Regions from separate parts of the Pradoshia sp. D12 genome, predicted to be linked through region 4. Evidence: riboswitches for the same ligand, from Rfam matches in the RefSeq annotation. Region 4 holds a riboswitch; each other region holds the start of a gene.
The links. A riboswitch is a leader RNA that binds a small molecule or an ion and turns the genes downstream of it on or off. The one in region 4 is predicted to bind cobalamin.
Positions count from the first base shown of each region.

Region 1 (4,173 bases), 1.7 Mb from region 4:
TATTACCTCAGTCTTTAATTGATCCATTAAATCAGTCCCGGCATATTGTTTTGCGACATAGTTATTGGAGCCGCCGGGGAATCGTAGGATTTTCGGGCTTACGCCTACTTCCCTTTCCAAAAATTCTTCCAGTTGAGTAATGTCTTTAAAAAAAGTATCCTTGGATCGATAGATTTTGGAATAATTATGAGAATAGGAATGCAGTCCAAGAGCGTGTCCATTTTTTACGATATCTTTATATAAATACATATGTCCCGGGCTGGCTGTTCCCGTTACAAAAAAGGTTGCCTTAACATCCTGAACTTTGAGGATATCGAGGATTTCCTGTGTGATGTTTGAGGGACCATCATCAAAACTGAGGTAGGCTGTCTTTGCAAATGTTTCAGACGGAATAAGAAGCTGGATAATGAGCAATGTGAGAACAGATAGAGTACGCATAATAAACTCCTATGGATTAAGTGATTTTAATATAGTTTTTGATTCTTGTTAAAAAATATTCCTAAACGGAGTTGAATAATTGGGTAAAATGTTTAATAAAGAGATTGAACATGTATAATAGACATAAGCATTTTAGAAAGGTTGATAAAGATGATCGAGATACAAAGTTATACAGTTGAGAAACTGGAAGACCCGTTTGGTATCCTTTCTGGAGAAAGGTTCGAATATGTACTGGAGATTTCCGTTCCCGAGGAAGATGAACTATATACCGATAAGGGTCTTCTGTTGCGTGTTATATATGTAATGGATGAAAATCAGGACCAAATTTCAAAATATGAGTTTATAGAAAGTGAAACACAAAGTATTTTGGATTTTGAGCTTGAGGAAGATGAATTATCGATGGTTTTACAATTTTGCAGGGAACATACTGATGTTGAATATGAAGAAGAATGAAGATAGCTGATTATATAAAAAATATAAATATTGAATAGTGTAAGAGTGCCTTATTTATTAGGATAATAGGGAAACCGGTGCAAATCCGGTGCAGCCCCCGCTACTGTATACGCGGATGAAATGATTTGTAAACCACCGGCTCTTTGTTTAGAGCATGGGAAGGTAAATCAGAGTAAATTGATGCGTCAGCCAGGAGACCTGCTCTTTCTTTTGTATGTACTATTTTTCGGAGGGAAAAGTAGGCGTCCAATCCTGTTATTTTAATGTGGATTTTCGCCTTAGCTTTTTTCGAGCTAAGGCTTTTTTATTATGTTGGAAAGGGGAATAACTATGCTAAAAAAGCAAAACTATTTATTTTTATTTATGCTAATGCTTACGCTATCTATGTTAATGTTTGGGTGTTCGTCAACTGAAGATGACTCAAACCAGAAGAAAGAGGTTTCTGAATCAACGTCCACAGCCTTTCCTGTTGAGGTAAGGGATGGATCCGGAGAAAGCATCAAGATTGAGGAAAAGCCGGACACGATCGTATCCTTGCTGCCAAGCAATACTGAAACGGCCTATGCACTAGGTCTTGGAGAGAAAATCATTGGTGTATCAGATTATTGTAATTTTCCTACAGAAGCTGCTGACAAACCTAAGGTCGGCGGGTTAGAAATCAATATTGAAAAAGTGTTGGAATTAAATCCGGATCTTTTATTGCTTTCTGCCAGTCATTTTAATAATGCTAAGGATACCATTAAACAATTCCAGACAGCTGGTATTGATGTTATTATCGTACCTGACGCCAATTCGTTTGATGGTGCATATGGAACAATTGAATTGATTGCTAAAGCAACCGGAACATCAGACAAAGCTGATGAAATTATTTCGGATATGAAAAAAGAAGTAGCAGAAATTAAAGAGAAAGCAAGTGCTATAAAAGATAAGAAGAAGGTTTGGATTGAAGTATCTTCCTCACCGGATTTATATACAGCGGCTAACGGAACCTATATAGACGAAATGCTTGATATCATTCAGGCAGAGAATATTGCCGCTGATCAAGAGGGTTGGGTAACAATGAATGAAGAACAAGTCATTGATCGCAATCCTGATGTTATTCTTACTACATATGGCTATTATATTGAAAATCCAGAAGAAAAGGTATATGGAAGAAAAGCTTGGTCCGAGGTACCTGCCGTTCAAAATAAGCAGGTTTATGATGTAGATAATGACACAGTGTCAAGACCGGGACCACGTTTAACAGAAGGCTTGCAATTGATAGCTGAAGAAATCTATCCTGAAATATTTAAATAAACATTTTCATTTAAGAGCCGTGCCCATTTTACTTTGGGAGGCTCTTTTTTTGTCGAAGAAAATAAATTAAATTTTCTAACAATTTTGTTGAAATTTCCCTTTTGAGTAGGTATGATGATACCAATACGTATTCGTACTCACACATGGGATTGGAATGATAAGAATGTTATATGTAAATGACCTGCCGACCGAAGCAAGAGATAAAATGCTATATGCAGCCCTCCAATTATTCACTACAAGAGGTTACAAGAATACATCAGTTCTGGACATAGTTGAGTATGCACATGTCTCGAAAACAACGTTCTACCAACAATTCGGCAATAAAGAGACTTTGATTGTTGCGCTTTGTGAAAGTTTGATTGGAGAAGTTGCAGAAGAGATTAAGCTTGCGGCTTTACGGGAACCACGAATTGGTTATAAAGCATATGCCGGAATTTTTCGCTATTTGGAAATTTGCTTTTCCAATAAGGCTGTTGCCAATTTTATTTTACTCGAATCAGTCGGAGTTTCATTCGAAGTAGAACTGGTCAGACGAGAAGCACTTAAAAGTTTCGCAGATCTCATCTTTGTTTTTGCCTATCGGGAGTTTCCGGAGAATGTGAATGAACAGGAAGTTAGGATCATCTCTCAGGCAATGGTTGGAGCAATCAATGAGGTCGTCATTCAAAAATTCCGGGAACCAAATCACCAAAAGACAGATGTAGAATATCTTGCTAGATTATTAAACCGATTGGTCATGCGTTCATTTAGCAGTCTCTCAAATTAATAAACTATTGATATGAAGGAGGGAGAAAGTTGGTTTCTTTTTTACCAAGTGAGGAAGAAAAGGCATTTGTTGATGTAGCTAAGGATTTTGCGATTCAAAAGATTCGTCCCTATGCCAGGCAAACGGAAAAGAATCAGGGGGTAAGTGAGGACGTGGTCAGAAAGTTGAGTGACCTTGGATTATTAAATCTGGAACTGCCTGAATCATTCGGTGGCCTGGAATTGCCGCTCGTTTCCCAGGTACAGATTGTTGAGGCGCTTGCTTATGGTGACCTTGATACTATTCAGGGGCTTCCAGGAGCCGGGGAGGGAGCATCGTTTATTCGACTAAAAGAGGATCATAATGCATTTTCTTTTTACCAAACTCAATGTGGAACGGGAATTTGCCCAACAGTCGCCTTTCTTTATCCAAATCAACATAAACTCCAAATAAAAAAAATAGACAATGGATACATCGTTGATGGAGAAACGAGTCCGCTGAAAAATGTCAGAAAGGCTGAATATCTATTAATTGCAGGAACTGCCACTAATGGTGAAGCGGTATTGCTCTGGATAGATCAAGAAAATAACCATTCTTGGAAAGTGCTTGACGGTGATTATCGTTTGGGGCTATTGAGTGCTGGCTTTTCGAGAATTCAGCTTAATGAAGTAAGCGTTTCCAATAATAATATTTTGGCTAGTGGAATAGATGCTGAAACTTGGATGAATGAAGCAATGAGCCGTGTACGAACATTAGAGGCTGCCAAAGAAATTGGTGTTATGGCAGCTGCGCTTGATTACACAGTTAAATATACCTCCCAGAGAAAAGCGTTTGGGGTAGAAATCGCAAAATTCCAGGGTGTTTCTTTTAACCTTGCACAAATGGCTATCCAGACGGGTGCAGCAAGGCATCTTGTTTTATATGCGGCAAAACAAATTGATGAAGGTGAAACTGATGCTGTTTTCCACAGTATCCAGGCACTTAAAAAAGCCCATCAATCGCTTCGATATGTAACAGATTCAGCTGTACAGCTCCTTGGTGGGCATGGATATGTTCAGGACCATCCTGTTGAGAAGTGGATGAGGGACGCTCAGGCACAAGTCGGTTGGTTTGAACAAGAGGGCGATTTAGAAATCAGGGCAGGAAACTGGATCATGTATGGTAAGGAGAGGGGGATGAGTAATGATCACATACGAGTTGACGCCACATCAAAGTCAAGTTAAGGAAGTGGTCCATTGGTT
Region 1 is NZ_CP044545.1:3,321,727-3,325,899, reverse strand. Features, by position in the region: gene F7984_RS16055 (polysaccharide deacetylase family protein) at 1-438, opposite strand, end outside; gene F7984_RS16050 (DUF6509 family protein) at 589-891, shown strand; cobalamin riboswitch at 918-1,112, shown strand; gene F7984_RS16045 (ABC transporter substrate-binding protein) at 1,222-2,187, shown strand; gene F7984_RS16040 (TetR/AcrR family transcriptional regulator) at 2,342-2,953, shown strand; gene F7984_RS16035 (acyl-CoA dehydrogenase family protein) at 2,983-4,155, shown strand; gene F7984_RS16030 (acyl-CoA dehydrogenase family protein) at 4,115-4,173, shown strand, end outside.
Region 1: linked by a shared signal. The riboswitch ahead of F7984_RS16045 (ABC transporter substrate-binding protein) and the one ahead of F7984_RS08045 (ABC transporter substrate-binding protein) in region 4 are both predicted to bind cobalamin.

Region 2 (4,173 bases), 440 kb from region 4:
AGCAGATTTTCAATTGTTGGGTTTTCTGTGAAATCCCGATAGCCATCAGTAATAAAATCATTTCGTTTACGCAAAATCTCTTCGGTTCTCCAATATTCAAAAACTTCATCTTGCTTGCTTTTCTGGACAATACTTGACAATACATAGGAGTAGGAATGGTTATGAATGACTTCTTGCTGCGCCAGCATAATCATCAATGCATTCAGAGATGAATCGGTCAGATAGTCGGCGACTTTACTGGCATAGTCAGACTGGATACTATCAAGCAATGCCAACAAGCCTATAATTTTTAGAAAGGATTCTTGTTCAATTTCTGAAAGATTTGGAAATTGTTTCGCATCATTCACCATATTAATTTCAAAAGGCGTCCAAAAATTAGATAGCATTACTTTATATTTAGGATATGCCCATGGATAGCGCACATCATCCCAATTTAAAATATTTGAATTTCTGCCATTAATAATACCCGTTGAACTATTCGGTGCTTCCCGATCGACTAATTTACGTTTTTCCACTATTGTTTTTGTATCCATTATATTTCCCCCATCCTTATTGGCAGCTTTCGCATTCTTCTATAACAGCGCTTGAAGTAGAACGTACATAGTATGTTGTTTTTAATCCGGTCTCCCATGCAAGCAGATGCAAGTCTAATAAATCACGTGCTTTAATATCATTACGGACATACAAATTAAACGAGATTCCTTGGTCGATATGTTTTTGACGACGTGCATTTTGGAGAATGCTCCATTTTTGGTCAATTAAATAAACGGATTTATAATACCACATTGTCTCCAGATTCAAGTCAGGTGCAGTCACTGGAATACGGTAATTCTTCTTCTCTTCGGAATATTCCCTTCTGAAAATTGGATCAATTCCGGATGTAGAACCGGCAATAATCGCAGTTGAAGAATTTGGTGCTACGGCCATAAGATAGCCATTTCGAATTCCGGATGTATGCACTCTATTTTTCAATTGACTCCAAGCATCTGAATCATAGCCTCTTTGGTCAAAATAAGATCCGGTCTCCCAATCAGATCCTTCAAAAAATGGGTAAGCACCTTTTTCACCAGCTAAATCCACACTTGATTTAATCGTTAAATAAGCGATTTTTTCGTATAATCGGTCACAGTATTCAACGGCTTTCTCTGATTCCCAGGCAATGCCCTCAAGCGCTAATAAATGATGCCAGCCAAATGTCCCAAGTCCTATAGCACGATAATTTTTATTCGTTATATTTGCCTGAATGACCGGGATATTATTTAAATCAATGACATTATCAAGCATTCTCACCTGTATCTTAATTAAGCGTTCAAGGACATCTTCCTTTACAGCTTTGGCAAGGGAGATAGACGAAAGATTACATACAACAAAGTCACCCGGTGTTTTTTCAATAATAATTTTCCCATCCTCGGTTCTTTGTTCAATAACTTTGGTAGCACTTTGATTTTGCATAATTTCCGTACATAAATTACTGCAATATATCATTCCTTTATGGCGATTAGCATTAGAGCGGTTGACCGTATCCCGATAAAACATATAAGGTGTTCCTGTTTCAAGCTGAGAAATCATGATCGCCTTAAACACTTCAATGGCAGGTATTTCTTTTTTGGAAAGCTGCGGATGATTGATACATTCAGTATATTTTTGTCTGAATTGGCCATCCCCTGCTTCTTCATCAAAATAATCTTCAAGAGAATATCCCATTACTTTTCTTACTTCATGCGGATCAAATAAATACCAGGTACCCCGCTCCTTGACCATTTCCATAAATAAATCCGGAATGCAAACACCAGTAAATAAATCATGCGTTCGAAAACGTTCATCCCCATTATTTAAACGCGCTTCGAGGAAGGCAAATATATCCTTATGCCAAACATCCAGATAAACTGCAATGGCACCCTGTCTTTGGCCCAGTTGGTCCACACTGACGGCGGTATTATTTAATTGCTTCATCCATGGTATAACTCCTGAGGAAACACCCTTAAATCCTTTAATATCACTGCCTCGCGCTCTAATTTTCCCTAAATAAACACCTATTCCTCCGCCATTTTTAGATAGATTGGCAATATCGGTGTTTGAATCATAGATACCTTGCAAACTATCATCAACAGTATCGATAAAACAACTGGATAATTGGCCATAGCTTTTCCCAGCATTAGCAAGCGTAGGAGTTGCCACCGTCATATATAGATTGGATAAGGCCCAATATGCTTCTCTTATTAATTTGATTCGCTGTTCTTTAGGCTCATTCATCATTAATGTCATGGCAATAATCATAAACCGTTCCTGAGGAAGTTCATATAAGCTTCCATGATGAGATTTGGCTAAATAGCGATCTGCCAGCGTCCGAATGCCAATATACGTAAACAACTGATCTTTTGATGAATCGATGACTGCTTCGAGTTCATTGATTTCGTCTTCCGTATATTCATTTAACAATGCTGGATTATAAATCCCCATATCAGTCAATAGTTCAACAAGCTGATGAAAGCTCCCATATTTGTGTGTTAAATCATATCCCCGGCTTTTTGAAGCTTTATCATATAACTGGTCTAAATAAATAGTTGCCGCCACAAATGTCCAATCAGGCTCATCAGCAGAGATACGCTCTACGGCGCTTAGTACCAGTAAATTCACCAACTCTTTCTTGCTATAGTCAGACTTATACTCAAGTGCTGTCTTGATTTTTTCTAAGTATTCCTCTGCTGAATAAATAGATGTATAGGAACTAACACATTCCTTTATGTATGTTTCTATGCTTTTTAAATTTATGACTTCCAGACTTGCATAGTTTGATTCGTAAGATACTGCCATACTAATTTCCCCCTTATTGTTTGCCGATAAATCGATTAAAAACGTCTGTTCCCTCCACGCAAAAAATCCCATTGCCTAAAAATAAGCAATGGGAAAAGAAATAATAACAAGATTGAACTGTTCAATATTGCTATTTCATCCGTTCCACCCTCATTGCTCCCGATAAAGGCAAACCAGTGAAAAAGGCAGGTCTCCTGACTCATGCTTCGCTTTACTCTAAGTCCTTCCCATAGATTTCTCTACAGTGGTTTACTTATTTCATCAGCATTTACAGTTGCGGGTACAGTTCCGGATTTTAACCGGATTCCCTATTAAGTCGTAATACGACACCTTAAACACGTTAAAATCAATATATAGTATTTTAGATATAAAATAATAACAACATATAGAATTATAAATCTTATATGTGAAAATAGCAACTAAAATTCCGACAATTTATTTAGGCAATTGCTGGAGAAATTGATTGATAAATGCTTCGGATTCCAATCGAATTCCAATGTATGGCGGATGAACACGTTTATTGGCTTCAAGAGGAACCCCCAACCACAATACTTTTTGGTCAAGGATGACAAATGTGAAGCTTGGCCCATTCTGAAGATGGATATCCGGATCCAAATAGGAATGGGAATCTGGAGAATACATCATCAGTCTTGTTCTTGAGTTCCTCGTCTTCACTCTTTGAACAAAATCCGATGATAACACACTGGAATTTGGCAAGGAAAGGATAATGGAAGATTGGGCTTTTTTTAAATCCTGATAGAACCCTTCCAAATTTCTTGCATAAATCCATTGTAATTTTGGATGATGGTTGGCAATCCATTTGCCTATTTGATCCATATTGACCATTTGATTCCGTTTCATTTGATATTGAACGAGCTGATGAAGAGTTTTTGTATGCGAAACTTTTGATTCTATAAACTCCACATCGCTGACATGAATCAGTTTCCCTTTTGTTCTGGTAATTGCAACATTTAACAGCCGTTCACTTTCCCTGCCCGTTAAAAGCATCCCTGCCCGATTTTGCGGATAACTATCTACACTATCAAATACCATTACTTCCCGTTCACTTCCCTGGAAACGATGGACAGTGGCAGCCAATATATCATGCAGGCCGTTCTCTTCCTCATATAGATCTTTAATTAATGTTTCCATCAATTGTGCCTGCGCACGATAAGGGGTTGCATAACCGATTGATTTACTCCCATTGCTGTAGGCTTCATGAATAACCTGAAAGGATAACAATAGATTCATCAAATTCATTCTAGAACCAGAGGAAGTGCCCGTAAAGCAGTGTTCCCCTGTGAAGCTCGTATTTAACAGTACGGAAGCACGATCTACAAAAGGTGTCTTTGAAACGAT
Region 2 is NZ_CP044545.1:2,081,265-2,085,437, forward strand. Features, by position in the region: gene F7984_RS09990 (ribonucleotide-diphosphate reductase subunit beta) at 1-533, opposite strand, end outside; gene F7984_RS09995 (ribonucleoside-diphosphate reductase subunit alpha) at 550-2,814, opposite strand; cobalamin riboswitch at 2,981-3,163, opposite strand; gene F7984_RS10000 (DEAD/DEAH box helicase) at 3,250-4,173, opposite strand, start outside.
Region 2: linked by a shared signal. The riboswitch ahead of F7984_RS09995 (ribonucleoside-diphosphate reductase subunit alpha) and the one ahead of F7984_RS08045 (ABC transporter substrate-binding protein) in region 4 are both predicted to bind cobalamin.

Region 3 (4,173 bases), 1.6 Mb from region 4:
TCCTCCAAAATTACTTGAATCCATGTCAAAGGTTTTAAATCTTGTTTATCCTACATATAAAAAACCTTCAGGATTAACGGTTGAAATGGCAACGAGAAATCCAGAAGTTATTGAATTTGATTTGAACGATTCACTCTACATCACAAGTGTATCAGTCAGATGGTATCGTGAATTAATTTCAGCTATGAAGGATGCCTTTGATTTTGATGAGGATTTCCCGGATATTCCTGTTCTTGTTATGCAGGCAGGGGACGACAAAATAGTGGACAAGGCTATGGTTAGAGAATGGTTTAACTACTTTCCGGCATCCGAAAAGCATTATAAAGAATGGCCTAAGCTGTATCATGAAATATTTAATGAGCCAGAGAGAGAAGATGTATTTCTATATGCAAAGAGCTTTATTGAAGCGAGATTGCGCAATATAGGGTATATCGTTTAAGGGGTTAGGAGATGGGACACAAATGAAATTACCCACTAGTGATATCAGCTTAGTAAAGAATGTATACAGAAATGTATTTCCAGTTGTTCATCGAGAACTCGCGAGTTGGCAGGCAAAGGCAGAAAAAATCCCTAATGAAGAGCTGCGTACACAGGCCTTATCCAGTATTGCCCACAAAACTTTTCATTGCGAGGGTGGTTCTATATTAGCTCTCGCAGCAGGTGAAAAAAAAGATGATGTCATTCGATTTATTGTTGCGTATCAAACAATCAGTGATTATCTTGATAATCTATGTGACCGCAGTACCTCACTTGATCCTAATGATTTTACGCTATTGCATCAATCTATGAAGGATGCTCTTAATCCGGAGGCCCTGACGAGAAATTATTATGAACTCAGAGAGGAGCAGGAAGATGGCGGGTATTTAGTCGAGTTAGTAAAAACCTGTCAATCTGTTCTTTCAAATATGGTGCATTATCAACATATCGAGCCTTTTTTGAAAAAGCTTTGCACCTTTTATTGTGATTTACAAATACATAAGCATGTTACGTGGGAAGAACGGGTACATAGATTAGAAACCTGGTTCAATGAAAATAAACAGCAGCTTCCAGAAGGTTTGTCATGGTATGAATTCAGTGCTTGTGCAGGATCTACTCTGGGCATCTTTTGTTTAGTTTCATATGCAGTGCGTGATAATTTTACTGAACATTTGGGGAAAGACATATATGAATCTTATTTTCCTTATGTGCAAGGATTGCATATTATGTTGGACTATTTTATTGATCAGGAGGAGGATCGCCAAGGCGACGATTTAAATTTCTGTTTTTATTACGAAACGGAAGAGCAACTGATTGATAGACTTTGTTATTTTGTTGAAAAAGCCAATTTAGATGTCACAAAAATACCGGACAGCAAGTTCCACAGCATGATTAACCAGGGATTATTGGGTATTTATCTAGCCGATTCCAAGGTGAAAGACCAGTTGTCGGTTAAGCAATATACTAAAAAAATGTTAAGCCTGGGTGGCCGTTCAGCGTATTTCTTTTATTGGAATAGTAAGCTGTATCATGCGTTTAAGAGAATGAAAAAGAATAGGCGAGTCTAGCATTCAATACTAAGGGGATGGAGCAGAATGGTGAAATTAAGTATTCTAGACCAGTCACCGCGCTCTGTTGGAGAGCCTTCAGAGCAGGCACTTGCTAATACGGTCAAACTGGCAAAATTGGCTGAGGAGTGGGGATACTCAAGATTTTGGGTCAGCGAGCATCATGATAGTCAAGGCTTGGCAGGATCTTCGCCTGAGATATTGGCAACATGGATTGCTGCTCAAACAGATAAAATAAGAGTTGGAACAGGCGGTGTTATGCTGCCTCACTACAGTGCTTATAAAGTAGCTGAAAACTTCAGAGTATTATCTGGTTTAGCTCCAGGAAGAATAGATTTGGGAATCGGCAGGGCTCCTGGAGGGATGCCAAGAGCAACGCGAGCGTTGCAGGAGGGGAGAGTACAGGAACTGCATCGTTTTCCTGACCAGGTAGATGAGTTATCCTGGTATCTCTATGATCAAATACCGGAATTGCATCCTCTATATGGGTTATCGGCGACACCTACCATTACATCTCCGCCGGAATTGTGGATGCTTGGATCTAGTTCATCTAGCGCAGCTCTTGCAGCTCATAAGGGTATACCCTATAATTTTGCTTTGTTTATTAACAGTGAATATGCTGAAGAAAATATGAAGCATTACCATGAAGCATTTCGACCTACAGAGTTAGTACAGAATCCATCAGGTATGGTTACTGTATTTACAGTTTGTGCGGAATCGGACGAAGAGGCAGAATATCTGGCTGGTTCATTGGATTTATCGATGCTGTTTCTTTCACAGGGAATTATAAGAGAGGGAACACCTCACCCAAAAGAAATTCATGAAATGTCATTATCGCAGTTTGAGAAAGCTCGGATTGATTACAACAGAAGCAAGATGATTATCGGTTCTCCTAAAATGATTGGAGAAAAAATTAGAGAGCTGAGTGAACGCTTCTTTACAGATGAAATTATGCTTGTGACAATCACCCATTCATACGAGGCTAAAGAAAACTCCTTCAGATTAATTGCCAAAGAACTGTTGAAATAATAGTGGATTTGCCATTAGTCAATCAATCTATTAGAATAAGAATAAAATCTAATAAATCACTTTAAAAGTGCCTCGGTACACGAGGGTAAAAGGGAAAACGGTTCAAATCCGTTGCAGCCCCCGCTACTGTACTTACTAAATCACAAGTCTGATTTAGTAAAAGCCAGGAAACCTGCTTTTAGAGTTTTAGTACTTATTTTTCGGAGGGAAAAGTAGGCTTATTGTATTCACAGGCGTGAAAAAGTGAATCCTTAGCTCAATACCATCCTGAGCTAAGGATTTTTTATGTGTTGTAGCTTATAATCTTGTTTTAAAGTGCATGAATAATCCGAGGTTCGCCGCCAGGAGTAAAGAGGAATTGAAGTATAAGTTATGAATAATAAAAATAGAACAACCGGTATTTATTTTGGGAGTATCCTGTTTTTGCTGCTCGCTGCGTTGCTCGGCCTGTTTATAGGCAGCGTGGACATGTCATTTAAAGATATTCTTGGGATTCTCTTGAAGAACGTGACCGGCCAGGAATCCTTCTATACCGGTCCAAAAAATATAGAAATGATTATTTGGAATATACGATTACCCCGGGTATTAATCGCTTTATTTGTGGGTGCCTCACTGGCACTTGCCGGTGCTGCCTTTCAGGGGCTTTTGCAAAATCCACTCGCTGATCCATATACTATTGGAATTTCTTCCGGTGCATCGGTTGGGGCAGTGATTGTTCTATTCTTTAATATCGAATTTGCTCTTTTTGGTCAGTTCACATTGCCGCTTGTTGCAATCGTGTTTAGTTTTATAACCTTGTTTATTGTATTTGGTATTACAAAGGCAGCTAGTGTTACCTATGCAAATGAGACCATTATTTTAGCCGGTATAATTATGAATTCATTCATTGGCGCTGTGGTCTCACTTATCATTGCGCTATCCTCAGGAGATCAAATGAGGGAGGTATTAAACTGGCTGATGGGCAGTGTGGCTATGAAAAATTGGGGACACGTCAGTATATTGATTCCCTTTTTTATTATAGGAGCTTCCATAATTTTATATCATTATCGTGAACTAAATGGGATGGCTCTTGGAGATCAATCCGCTCAATATAATGGTATCGATGTGAAACGAAAGAAAATAATCATTATTATCGGGGCTGGACTATTAACGGGTGCAGCAGTTGCCGTATCAGGAGCTATTGGCTTTGTTGGACTGGTTATTCCACATCTTGTTCGCCTTCTTGCTGGTGCTGATCATCGCCACTTACTGCCATTATCCATGATTATTGGAGGTGGATATCTCGTATTGGCTGACTTGATTGCACGTACGATTATCAACCCGCAGGAATTACCAATCGGTGTCATTACTGCCTTAATCGGTGCACCTGTATTTACAATCTTACTGATTAAAGAACGCATAAAAAGAAGGAATTTGACATGTTAACCGTAGAGAGCCTCAGTGCAGGCTATCATAAAAATAAGCAAGTGCTTCAGGACTTTTCTATTAAGGTTGAGAGCGGAGAATTTTTTGCTCTTCTTGGTCCAAATGGAAGCGGTAAGACGACATTGATTAAAAGTATATTGGGAAAAATGGAATATAAAGAAGGGACTTCAATCAT
Region 3 is NZ_CP044545.1:3,258,273-3,262,445, reverse strand. Features, by position in the region: gene F7984_RS15635 (alpha/beta hydrolase) at 1-439, shown strand, start outside; gene F7984_RS15630 (tetraprenyl-beta-curcumene synthase family protein) at 462-1,544, shown strand; gene F7984_RS15625 (LLM class flavin-dependent oxidoreductase) at 1,572-2,573, shown strand; cobalamin riboswitch at 2,622-2,768, shown strand; gene F7984_RS15620 (FecCD family ABC transporter permease) at 2,946-3,998, shown strand; gene F7984_RS15615 (ABC transporter ATP-binding protein) at 3,992-4,173, shown strand, end outside.
Region 3: linked by a shared signal. The riboswitch ahead of F7984_RS15620 (FecCD family ABC transporter permease) and the one ahead of F7984_RS08045 (ABC transporter substrate-binding protein) in region 4 are both predicted to bind cobalamin.

Region 4 (4,173 bases):
ATTTCCCCCTTCTTTTTATTTTTTAAAATTAAATAAAGGAAAAACGGAGCGCCAAAAAAAGCTGTAATAATACCGATTTGAATCTCAGCAGGCCTAATGGCCAAACGGGATATTAAGTCAGCAAGAATCAAGAAACTCGCTCCCCCTAAGACACTAGCCAGTAGTAAATTTCGATGCGAGGGCCCAATGATCATACGGATCATATGAGGGACAATCAGACCAACAAAACCGATGGCTCCCGTTAATGAGACACTCATTCCAGTTACTAATGAAGCAGTAATTAACAATAGATTACGGGTGCGCTGAACGGAAATCCCCATATTCTGGGCCTGCTCTTCACCCAGCAGAAAGATATCTAAGTCGTTGGCATGGTACAAAAAGACACAAATCGAAAATAAAACAGGAACAGTTAATATTTGTACATGACTCCAATCACGCCCATTTAAGTTCCCCATCATCCATTGGACAATCTGCTGCATCACTCCTGCATTCGAAAAAGAGATTAGCAGAGAGGTACAGGCTGATAAAAAAGAACTAATCGCAATACCCGTCAGCAGCAATGTCAGTACTGAGGTCCTTCCTTGATTGGTCGCAATCATATAAATTGCAAACAAAGTCAATGCAGCCAGGATAAAGCCCATTAATGGGACGAAAAGAGAATGGATCGCGGCCAAACCAAAATAGATGGCCAGTACACCTCCGAATGCTCCACCTGATGAAACACCAATTATGCCGGGGTCAGCCATCGGGTTGCGAAACACACTTTGCATCACGACTCCCGATATTGCCAAGGCTGCCCCGACTAATCCAGCCACAACAACCCGCCCCAGGCGAATCTGCACAAGGATTGTTTCATACATTGGGTTATAGTCAAACTCTATAAATGGAAGCAGTGAGAGTAATACTTTCACAGTTTCCGTAAATGGAACGATGACCCCGCCATACATGGTTGCTAAAAGTAACGATACGAGCAAGGAACAAATCAGGATTCCAAAAATAAGAACCTGTTTAGACTGTTTACAAACCATATTATTCTCCATATAAAACTTGATAAATATCTTCTGCTCCCTCAATCACAAAATGGGAAGCCGTTGTTAAATTTGCGCTATCTATCACATGCACTTCATTATTCTTAAAGGCTTTAAGATTTTTAAGTGCCGGATCCTTTTGCCATTCCTCGACGAATGTTGCTTTTGAACCGTCATACTGCCAATCGCTTGTAATAATCACATCTGGATTTATCTCAACTAATTTTTCCTTTGAAAGATTTGGATAATCAGGATACTCTTCACCGGTAATGCCCGCTTCTGTAATGGCATTTATCCCGCCTGCTAAGGTGATGATTTCTCCTATTGTAGTATTCTCAGTAACTGAAGAATTTTGCTGTGTCCAGTAAACCACTCGTTTTTTATCTGTTTGTGCTTTTGCTTTCGTTTGTAAATCTGACATCCTCTTTTTGACATCAGCTATGATTTCTTCTGCTTTATCTTCCTCGCCAACAATGGTACCAACCTCCATTAGACCATCCAATACACCTGATATAGAGGAATCATCTTTAAGTTGGTAGGTGGTGATGTCTGCAGCATCAATTTGTTTAAGAACCTCAGGATCTACATAGGAAGGAATCAGCACTAAATCAGGCTGAAGTGACAGCACCAATTCAGATGTGACTGATTCAATTTTTGTATCAATTCCATCTGTTAGATCTGCTACATTCGAAATCCCTGAGTCTGTAGACATTTTCGTTACCGCGGCAATCCGCTCCTCATCAACCAAAGGCAATAAATATTCATCAATAGCCAATGTGGTCGAAACAATCCTTGAAGGTTTTTCTTTAAGGGTCACCTCTTCCCCACGACCGTCTGTTAAGGTTTTCGGATACTCACTTGTTTCCTGGTTTGTTTCTTTTTCCTGGTTGTTTACTGTCTCATCATTTCCGCATGCAAACAATGCAAAAACGGATAAGAACACCAAAAGTGATAAGCTTGCAATCTTTTTCATCTCACTATTCTCCCTTTTTCAAAATTTATTTATATTTAGCGAATTTACGCTGAAATATTAAACATAAAAAAGCCTGTCTTCCCGATTAAGGAAAACAGGCTTGATTCATGCACAGACAAAAAAACGCTGTCAAAATCAGCGCAAAGACACAATCATCTCTACGTTCGCCATCCCTTTTCCCACCGAAAAGTAAGCAATACACATTCATAAGCAGGTTTCCTGACTCTGAGCTTCACTTTACTCTCACACCTTCCCTCTTTTAAAGGTGGTCACGTGATTTCATCAGCTCTTACAGTAGCGGGGGCTGTTCCAGATTTACACTGGATTCCCTTTTACCTCACAAAAGTGAGCACTTATGATTGTTTTAAATTTTCGTACTATTAATATATCATGTTGAAAATGTAAACGGAAGATATTTTTGATATATAGGAATTCACATAAATATAAACAAGTGAAATGACTGTTTTAATTGACCAACTGAATTACACGCATCTTCTAGTCGATCTATCACTTTTATCGCCATCCAATATATGGATTCCCTTTCTGTCCAACCCATATATCGGATTGCTCTAACAACGCTCCTATTTTAAGAAGCCAATCTTCCCTTCCCTTTGGAGCCATCAATTGCACTCCAAGGGGTAAGCCAGAATCTGTCATATGAACAGGCAAGCTAATCGCAGGCTGTCCGATGATGTTCGCCAACTGTGTAAAAGGCGTATACGTTAAACTTGGTTTAAACATTTCATAGACCATTGCTAACTGTTCAGAGGGTTTTAGTTCATTTACTTTCAATAACTGCAAGCTCTGTTCATCCGTATGCGTCAATTCGCCCACCTTTGGAGCTGAGAAAGCTGTTGCCGGCGTCAAATACAAATCATAATCCTCATTGAACCTGGCCATTTGTGCAGCTGCCGTATCCCATTCAGCTAAACTGCGTGTAAATTGAACAGCTGATACATTCTGCCCGGCAGTTCTGAGTACCCATGTGACTATCTCTATATCATTAACGGTAATCGGCCGTCCAATGGCTTCCTCAATGGACAGTATACCTGCTGCCATTTCTCCGCTATTCATAATATAGTAATTTTCCATAAGGCGGATTCCATCTACCCCATTATCACATTCTTCAACGGTGAACCCTGCCTGTTCCAGCCATTTGACTGTCTTATGTACCGCTTCTACAGCTTCTTCACTAACGGGTGTTCCCACCGGAGACTTTGTGGAAAAAGCAATTTTAAACCTTTCTTTCAATGGATTCGAAAGCTCCTTCAAATAGCTCCCATTATATAAAGGTACCTGAAAGGCAGTATCCGGCTGAATGATTTGCAAGGCATCCAGCATAGCTGCACTATCACGAACCGTTTTGGTTAAGGCAAAATCTACCGCAGCTCCATGCCATTGGCGGCCCACACCTGGACCAACGGGTGTCCTTCCCCTTGTTGGCTTCAAGCCTACTAATCCAGTGAATGATGCCGGTATACGAATAGAGCCGCCGCCATCACTGGCACCGCTAATTGGGACCATACCTGAAGTTATACTGGCTGATGCTCCGCCGCTTGATCCACCCGATGAATGCTGCAGGTTCCATGGATTACGTGTCGCTCCATATACAGCTGGCTCAGTAATATTTTTCAGACCAAACTCCGGAGAACTCGTCTGTCCAATAATGACAAATCCTGCCTCACGAATTTTTTTCACAAAATTAGAATCCCGTTTAGCAATCCGATTTACATGTAATTTTGAACCCGCTGTAATCGGTTCGCCTTTAATAGATTGTGATAAGTCTTTTAATAAGATAGGTACTCCTGCAAAAGGTCCGTATATAGATTCAGACTTTCCAGTTTCCATCATTGCCTTTTCGAATCTAGTTCGAACAACTGCATTTGTTTTAGGATTTAGTTCATTTATTTGTTCAAATGCGTCCTCTATTAATTCTATTGCGGATACTTGTTTTTCCTTTACAAGCTTCGCTAACCCAAGTCCATCATATTGGGTATAACATTTAAGATTCATTGCTCCGACACTCCTACTTTTTGGCTACAAATCCTGTTTAGTGTTCTGTTTTAATGCTTTTTTCGTATATAGAATAATACTTATCATTTCAACATTAAATTTTATAGGTATCAATCAATTCATACAAGCGTTCCAGTCCATCTTCTTCCTCAAAATTGT
Region 4 is NZ_CP044545.1:1,638,322-1,642,494, reverse strand. Features, by position in the region: gene F7984_RS08050 (FecCD family ABC transporter permease) at 1-1,028, opposite strand, end outside; gene F7984_RS08045 (ABC transporter substrate-binding protein) at 1,030-2,001, opposite strand; cobalamin riboswitch at 2,193-2,373, opposite strand; gene F7984_RS08040 (amidase) at 2,515-4,014, opposite strand; gene F7984_RS08035 (undecaprenyldiphospho-muramoylpentapeptide beta-N-acetylglucosaminyltransferase) at 4,109-4,173, opposite strand, start outside.